2 regions of the Methylopila musalis genome follow, and region 1 is predicted to be linked to the other one. Evidence: predicted binding sites of a transcription regulator. Region 1 holds the regulator's gene; the other holds the start of a gene.

Region 1 (3,960 bases):
CGTCCCACAGGGCGCGCGAGGTGTCCTCGTCCGGCGTCTTCAGCTTGCCGGCGGCGTAGAGCGCGTGGAAGGGCGTGCCTTCCTCGATGGTGAGCTGGTAGAGCGACAGGTGCTCCGGCGCATGGGCGATGGCCTGCGTCAGCTCGCTCCGCCAGGCGTCGGGGGTCTGGCCGGGGCGGGCGTAGATGAGGTCGAACGAGGCGCGGGGGAAGATCGAGGTGGCGAGCCGCACCGCGGCCATGGCCTCGTCCACGCTGTGCAGCCGGCCGAGCGCCGCGAGGTCGCCCGCGTTCAGCGCCTGCACGCCGAGCGACACCCGGTTCACGCCCGCGGCGCGGTAGCCGCGGAACCGCTCCGCCTCCACGCTGGTGGGATTGGCCTCCAGCGTCACCTCCACGCCGTCCTCCACGCCCCAGGCGCCGGCGATGGCGTCGAGGATCCCGCCCACGGTCTCCGGCGTCATCAGCGAGGGCGTGCCGCCGCCGAAGAAGATGGAGCCCACCCGGCGCCCCGGCGCCAGCGCCGCCATATGCGCGATCTCCCGCCGGAAGGCGGCGAGGAAGCGCGGCTGATCCACGCCCTTGTGGCGCACGTGGCTGTTGAAGTCGCAATAGGGGCACTTGGCCGCGCAGAACGGCCAATGGACATAGACGCCGAAGCCGGGCTCGGCCGTCATCGCGGCGGGCCTTCGGGGAACAGCGCCGCCATCAGCTCGCCGAAGGCGCGGGCGCGGTGGGACAGGCCTGTGGCCCGGCCGTCCCAGTCCCATTCCACGCCGTGCTTCTCCTCGGAGCTCATCTCGCCGAAGGTGCGATGATGCCCTTCGGGAAGGAAGACCGGGTCGTAGCCGAAGCCGAGCTGTCCCCGCGGCGGCCACACGATCGCGCCCCGGACGGCGCCTTCCACGTCGAGCCCCTCGCCCGACGGCCAGGCGAGGCACAGCGCCGCCACGAAGGCCGCGCGGCGCTGGTCGGGGGTCACGGCGCCCCGGTCCTGAAGGTCCTCCTCCACCCGCTCCATGGCGCCGGCGAAGTCCTTGTCCGGCCCGGCCCAGCGGGCGGAGAAGATGCCCGGCGCGCCCCACAGCGCCTCGACCGCGAGGCCAGAATCGTCGGCGAGCGCCGGCAGGCCGGAGGCGATCGCGGCGGCCTCGGCCTTGATGCGGGCGTTCTCGGCGTAGGTGGTGCCGGTCTCCTCGGGCTCGGCGAGGCCGAGCTCCCCCGCCGACACGAGCTCCACCGGGAACGCCGCCAGCAGTTCGCGGAATTCGGCCAGCTTGCCGGCGTTGTGGGTGGCGATCACCAGGCGGGGCCCGAGCGGCGGCAGTTCGATCATCGAGGTCTTGTCCCGAAGCCGGTCGCTCGTCCGCGGCGCGGACGCTCCGGCGCTGAATTCACGCCACGGCGGCCTTCTGAAGCGCCACGAGATCCGCGCAGCCGCTTTTGGCGAGCCGCAGAAGCTCCATCAGCTCCTCGTCCGAGAACGGCGCGCCCTCCGCCGTGCCCTGCACCTCGACGATGCCGCCGGAGCCGGTGAGCACGAAATTGGCGTCGGTCTGCGCCTCTGAATCCTCGGCGTAGTCGAGGTCGAGCACCGGCTGGCCGCGATAGACGCCGCAGGAGATGGCGGCCACATGGTCCTTCAGCGCCGGGCCGCGCAGCATGTCGCGCGCTTTCATCCAGGCGAGGCAATCGTGCAGCGCCACCCAGGCGCCGGTGATGGAGGCGGTGCGGGTGCCGCCGTCCGCCTGCAGCACGTCGCAGTCCACCGTGATCTGGCGCTCGCCGAGCATGCGCAGGTCCACCACCGCGCGGAGCGAGCGGCCGATCAGGCGCTGGATCTCCTGGGTGCGGCCGGAGGGCTTGCCGGCGGTGGATTCGCGCCGGGTGCGCTCGTGGGTCGCGCGGGGCAGCATGGCGTATTCGGCGGTCACCCAGCCGCGCCCCTGCCCGCGCAGCCAGCCGGGGGCCTTCTCCTCCAGCGACGCGCAGCACAAGACATGGGTCTCGCCGAACTTCACCAGGCAGGAGCCTTCCGCGTAGCGCGCCACGTTCCGCTCGAGGGTGACGGGACGCAAGGCGTCGAAGGCGCGCTTGGACGGACGGGTGGTCATGAAGGCCTGCTGCGTTTGGAATTCGTTAAGAGGTCGGATCGCGCGCCTTTCTGCCTCTCCGCAGCCTGCGCCGCAAGCGGGTCGCGCTTGATCGCGCCGATGGATCGGGAAACAATTCCATCATGTCCATCGAACGCCCCATCGCCACCGAAGCCCTCGCCGGCCTGCGCCAGCTCGACCAGCGCTCCCGCGACATCTTCCGCCGCATCGTCGACACCTATCTCGCCACCGGCGAACCGCTCGGCTCCCGCAACGCCTCGCGGCTGCTGTCGGTGTCGCTGTCGCCGGCCTCGGTGCGCAACGTCATGGCCGATCTCGAAGCGCTCGGCCTGATCTACGCGCCCCACACCAGCGCCGGCCGGCTGCCGACCGAGTTCGGCCTGCGATTCTTCGTCGACGCCATGCTGGAGGTGGGCGACCTCGCGGAGGAGGACCGCGCCGCGATCGAACGGCAGGTGCAGGGCGCGGGCGCCCACCGCGCGGTGGAGGACGTGCTGACCGACGCCTCCGCGCTGCTGTCGGGCCTGTCGCGCGGCGCGGGCGTGGTGGTGACCTCGAAGCAGGACCCCGCCATCCGCCATCTGGAGTTCGTGCCGCTCGCGCCCGAAAAAGCGCTCGCCGTGCTGGTGGGCGAGGACGGATCGGTGGAGAACCGCATCGTCGCGCTGCCCAAGGGCCTGCCGCCCTCGGCGCTGACGGAGGCCGCGAACTTCCTCAACGCGCGGGTGCGCGGCCGCACGCTGAAGGAGGCCCGCGCCGCGATCGAGGAGGCGGTGGAGAGCGCCAAGCGCGAGCTGGACGAGCTGTCCGCCGACGTGGTCGCCGCCGGGCTCGCGAGCTGGGCCGGCGCCGCCGCCGGCGCGCCGCGCCAGCTCATCGTGCGCGGCCAGGCCAACCTGCTCGAGGACCTGAAGGCGCTGGAGGATCTGGAGCGCGTGCGCCTGCTGCTCGAGGACCTCGAGGGCAAGAAGGATGTGATCGAGCTGCTCGGCCGCGCCGAATCCGCCGACGGCGTGCGCATCTTCATCGGCTCGGAGAACAAGCTGTTCTCGCTGTCCGGATCGTCGATGGTGGCCGCCCCGTTCCGGGACGGCGACCAGAAGATCGTCGGCGTGCTCGGCGTCATCGGCCCGACGCGGCTGAACTACGCCCGCGTGGTGCCGATGGTCGACTACACCGCCCGGCTCGTCGGCCGGGTGCTGGGCGGCTGAGGCGGGGGCGCCCGAAGCCCCCCCGCGCGCCGCTCAGTTGATGTTCGGGTCAGGCATGTCGCGCAGATTGACCACGCGGCCGAGGCCGAAATCCATGTCGCCGGGCTTGAAGCCCTCGGCGCACTCGCCGACGCGCTTCGCCTCGATGGTGGTCTGCTGCGAGGACGGGCCGGCGGGCGTCGTGCGCTGCACGCCTTCGGGGGCGTTGCTGCCCTCCATCCGCACGTCGGTGCGCATCACATAGGCGCTGTTGAAGTCGCCGGTGACGACGCTGCGGGAGAAGGTCTTCATCTCGCCGATCGCGCAGTCGCTCTCCAGCACCAGCGCGTCGCCCTCGGTCTTCTGCTCCTGGCGCGAGCAGAGCCGCGAGGCCGCGCCGGCGAACTTGGCGTTCAGCAGCTTGTCCGTCTCGGCGTCGAGGCACATGCGGATGATCTGCGGCGGCATGGCGGCGGTGTCCACCTGCACCTTCATCTCCCACTGGCCGGGGGCGCGGGGCGGCAGGTTGAACCCGGCGGCGAGGGCCGGCGCGACGAGGGCGGCGAGCGCGGCCGCGGCGTAGACAGGACGCATGGCAAATCTTCCCGATTGAACCGGGCGCACCATACGCCGGCCGCGCCGACGCGCAACCGCGTC
Region 2 (3,960 bases), on a different contig from region 1:
GTGACAGAACGGCCCCTGCGGCCGAACCGGCCGGCGTGCGGGAGACGACCATGACCGAGGTCCTGATCCGGGAGGCCGTCGACGCGGACGGGCCTGAACTGATCCGTCTCGCCGAGGCGACGCTGGCCGAGCACGCCGAGAACGACGGCGTCGAGAGCTTCGGCCCGGCCTTCGCCGCCCCCGCCAGCGGCTTCGCCGGCCGCGGCGGCCGGCTGTGGGTTATGGCGGACGCGAGCGGCGCGCTCGTCGGCGCGCTCGGCGTCGCGGCCCATGTGCGGCCGCAGGAGTTCGAGATCGAAGCGCTGTTCCTCGCGCCCTCGGTCCGGGGCCAGGGCTTCGCGCTGGCGCTTCTCGCCGGCGCCGACGCCTTCGCCGCCGCCTCGAGCGCCGTGCGCCTCACCGCCTGGATCGACACGCGCTTCACCGGCGCGATCCGGTTCCTGCTGCGGCACGGTTTCGTGCGCCTGCCCGGCACGCGCGCCCGGCACGACGGCTCGAACGCGCTGACGCGGCATTACGCCCGCGACGTCGCCGCCGCGGCCTGACGTTCGGATTGTTTCAGCCGACCGCCTTGCGCAGCTCGCCGAGCCTGCGGCGCGTGACCTGCCACGAGCCGTAGCCCAGCCGGCGCTCGATCTCCCCTTGCGCGACGCGCCACAGCGGCAGCGCGGCGTCGAGCGCTTCGCGCCCCTTCTGGGTCAGGGTGGGCTTGCGGCGGCCGTTCACGCCCTTCTCGGGCATGACGAGACCTTCTTTCCGCAGCAACTGGAGATTGCGCACCAGCGTGGTGCGCTCGATCTCGATCCGATCGGCGAGATCGGTGATCGAGCCCGCCTCGTCGGCCTCGATGGCGGCGAGCAGCACGAACTGCGTGCCCTTCAGCCCGGACGGCCGCAAGGCGTCGTCGTAGAAACGCGTCACGGCGCGGGCGGCCATGCGGGTGTGCGAGCACGCGCACATGGTGTGGATGTCGAGAATCTCGTCTCTCGTCGCCATGAGGCAGGATCGCGCCAAATTCCGACCGAAATCAAGGATTTTGACGCAGGCGCGCCCTCCGCCGGACGCATTGCGTCAGCGGACCCGCCACACCCGCGACATGCGGGTCGGATATCCACGCCAGACGACGCGCCGCCGTTTCCGCGAGCAGGCTGGCTCGCCACCGATCGACTGTTGCGGAAACCGGCTCCCCAAGCCTCTTCGCAGCGCAAAAAAACGCGGAGCCTCGGTCGCGGCGTCCTTGACAGCGCGGGGCGTCGTTCGTATCTCGCCGGCTGTTAGCGCTCTTCCGATGAGAGTGCTAACGCGCCGGCGCCAAGACGCCGGAGGGTACATTTGGATCGCGAAGCGTCTCCGCAAGCGCTCGAGAGGAATTCACCTATGGCATTTCGTCCGCTGCACGACCGCGTGGTCGTCCGCCGCCTGACCGCCGAAGAGAAGTCCAAGGGCGGCATCATCATTCCGGATACCGCCAAGGAAAAGCCGCAGGAAGGCGAAGTCGTCGCCGTCGGCGCCGGCGCCCGTGACGAGAACGGCAAGATCGTCGCTCTCGACGTGAAGTCCGGCGACAAGATCCTGTTCGGCAAGTGGTCGGGCACCGAGGTCAAGATCGACGGCGAAGACCTGCTCATCATGAAGGAGTCGGACATCCTCGGCGTCATCGCCTGAGGCTTTTCGACCTTTCGTTCACGCCCGGCGGGGCCCGCGCCTGAACGGCGCCGCGGCCGGCCGGATCGAACCTGACACATCGCTCAAGGGAGCACTCACATGGCTGCGAAAGACGTACGTTTTTCCGCCGACGCGCGCGACAAGATGCTGCGCGGCGTCGACATCCTCGCCAACGCGGTGAAGGTCACGCTCGGCCCGAAGGGTCGTAACGTCGTGATCGAGAAGTCCTTCGGCGCTCCGCGCATCACCAAGGACGGCGTCACCGTCGCCAAGGAGATCGAGCTCGAGGACAAGTTCGAGAACATGGGCGCCCAGATGGTGCGCGAAGTGGCCTCGAAGACCAACGACCTCGCCGGCGACGGCACCACCACCGCGACCGTGCTCGCCCAGGCGATCGTCCGCGAGGGCGCCAAGTCGGTGGCCGCCGGCATGAACCCGATGGACCTGAAGCGCGGCGTCGATCAGGCCGTCGCCAAGGTGATCGAGCACCTCAAGGCCTCGTCCAAGAAGATCGCCACCTCCGCCGAAGTGGCGCAGGTCGGCACGATCTCTGCGAACGGCGACAAGGAAGTCGGCGAGATGATCGCCAGCGCCATGCAGAAGGTCGGCAACGAGGGCGTCATCACGGTCGAGGAAGCCAAGAGCTTCGAGACCGAGCTCGAAGTCGTCGAGGGCATGCAGTTCGATCGCGGCTACCTGTCGCCGTACTTCGTGACCAACGCCGAGAAGATGATCGCCGAGCTCGAGGATCCGTATATCCTCATCCACGAGAAGAAGCTCTCCGGCCTGCAGGCGATCCTGCCGGTGCTCGAGGCCGTGGTGCAGTCGGGCAAGCCGCTCGTCATCATCGCCGAGGACATCGAGGGCGAGGCGCTCGCCACGCTCGTCGTCAACAAGCTCCGCGGCGGCCTGAAGGTCGCGGCCGTGAAGGCGCCGGGCTTCGGCGACCGTCGCAAGGCCATGCTCGAGGACATCGCGATCCTGACCAACGGCCAGGTCATCTCCGAGGATCTCGGCATCAAGCTCGAGAACGTCACCCTCGACATGCTCGGCCGCGCCAAGAAGGTCGTGCTCGAGAAGGAAAAGACCACGATCGTGGACGGCTCCGGCGAGAAGGACTCGATCGAAGGCCGCGTCGCCCAGATCAAGGCCCAGATCGAAGAGACCACCTCCGACTACGACCGTGAGAAGCTCCAGGAGCGTCTCGCCAAGCTGGCTGGCGGCGTGGCCGTCATCCGCGTCGGCGGCGCGACCGAGATCGAGGTCAAGGAAAAGAAGGACCGCATCGACGACGCCCTCAACGCCACCCGCGCGGCGGTCGAGGAAGGCATCGTTCCGGGCGGCGGCACCGCTCTGCTGCGCTCCAAGAAGGTGATCGCCGACCTGAAGTTCGACAACGCGGACATCCAGGCGGGCGTGAACATCGTGCTGAAGGCGCTCGAGGCCCCGATCCGTCAGATCTCGGCCAACGCGGGCGTCGAGGGCTCGATCGTCGTCGGCAAGCTGCTGGAGAACGCCTCCGCCACCGCCGGCTTCAACGCCCAGACGGAAGAGTACGTCGACATGATCGAGGCCGGCATCGTCGACCCGACCAAGGTCGTGCGCACCGCCCTCCAGGACGCCGCTTCGGTCGCGTCCCTGCTGATCACCACCGAGGCCATGGTCGCCGAGCTGCCGAAGAAGGACAGCGGCGCTCCGTCGATGCCGGGCGGCGGCATGGGCGGCATGGACTTCTGATCCAGCCCTCACACGGCTTGAAACGCGAAGGCCCCGGAGCGATCCGGGGCCTTTTTTCGTTCGCGCAGCGCCCTGCCCTCCCGCCGGCCGCAGCCCTCGCCTGAAACGCCGCTCGCGTCCGCGCTTGACATATATTCATTTTGCGTCTTAGTTAGACGCACGATAGATATATAGGTGACGGATGACCGAGGCGGAGTTCCTGGAGGCCTATGACGCGAGCGGCTACGAGCGGCTGTCGGTCACGGTCGACCTGATCCTGATGAGCGTGGTCGATCGCCGGCCGGCCGCCCTGCTGCTGCGCCGCGACGCCCATCCCCATCTCGGGCGCTGGTCGCTGCCCGGCGGGTTCGTCCGCGGCGACGAGAGCCTCGACGCCGCGGCGCGGCGGGTGCTCGCGGCGAAGGCGCGGATGACCGACGCCTATGTGGAGCAGCTCTACACCTTCGGCGCCGTCGATCGCGATCCCCGCACGCGGATCGTCAGCGTGGCCTATTTCGCGCTGCTGCCGGCCGACCGTTTCGCAGCCGCCTTGAAGGCCGCGCCGGACCTGACGCTCGC

The links. The regulator HrcA, encoded in region 1, represses chaperone genes, less so after heat shock. The targets are predictions, from matches to a motif close to GTTAGCACTCNCNNNNNGNGAGTGCTAAC.
Region 2: groES (co-chaperone GroES) is a predicted target of HrcA. The motif match lies at 1,274-1,302, and genes of this name have one in related genera.

The regions. Positions count from the first base shown of each region.
Region 1 is NZ_JBHTMX010000154.1:2,451-6,410, forward strand. It holds gene hemW (radical SAM family heme chaperone HemW) at 1-676, opposite strand, end outside; gene rdgB (RdgB/HAM1 family non-canonical purine NTP pyrophosphatase) at 673-1,335, opposite strand; gene rph (ribonuclease PH) at 1,394-2,113, opposite strand; gene hrcA (heat-inducible transcriptional repressor HrcA) at 2,236-3,324, shown strand; gene ACFQ4O_RS13535 (DUF3617 domain-containing protein) at 3,358-3,897, opposite strand.
Region 2 is NZ_JBHTMX010000010.1:9,507-13,466, reverse strand. It holds gene ACFQ4O_RS03030 (GNAT family N-acetyltransferase) at 51-545, shown strand; gene ACFQ4O_RS03025 (MarR family winged helix-turn-helix transcriptional regulator) at 559-996, opposite strand; gene groES (co-chaperone GroES) at 1,378-1,665, shown strand; gene groL (chaperonin GroEL) at 1,765-3,402, shown strand; gene ACFQ4O_RS03010 (NUDIX hydrolase) at 3,584-3,960, shown strand, end outside.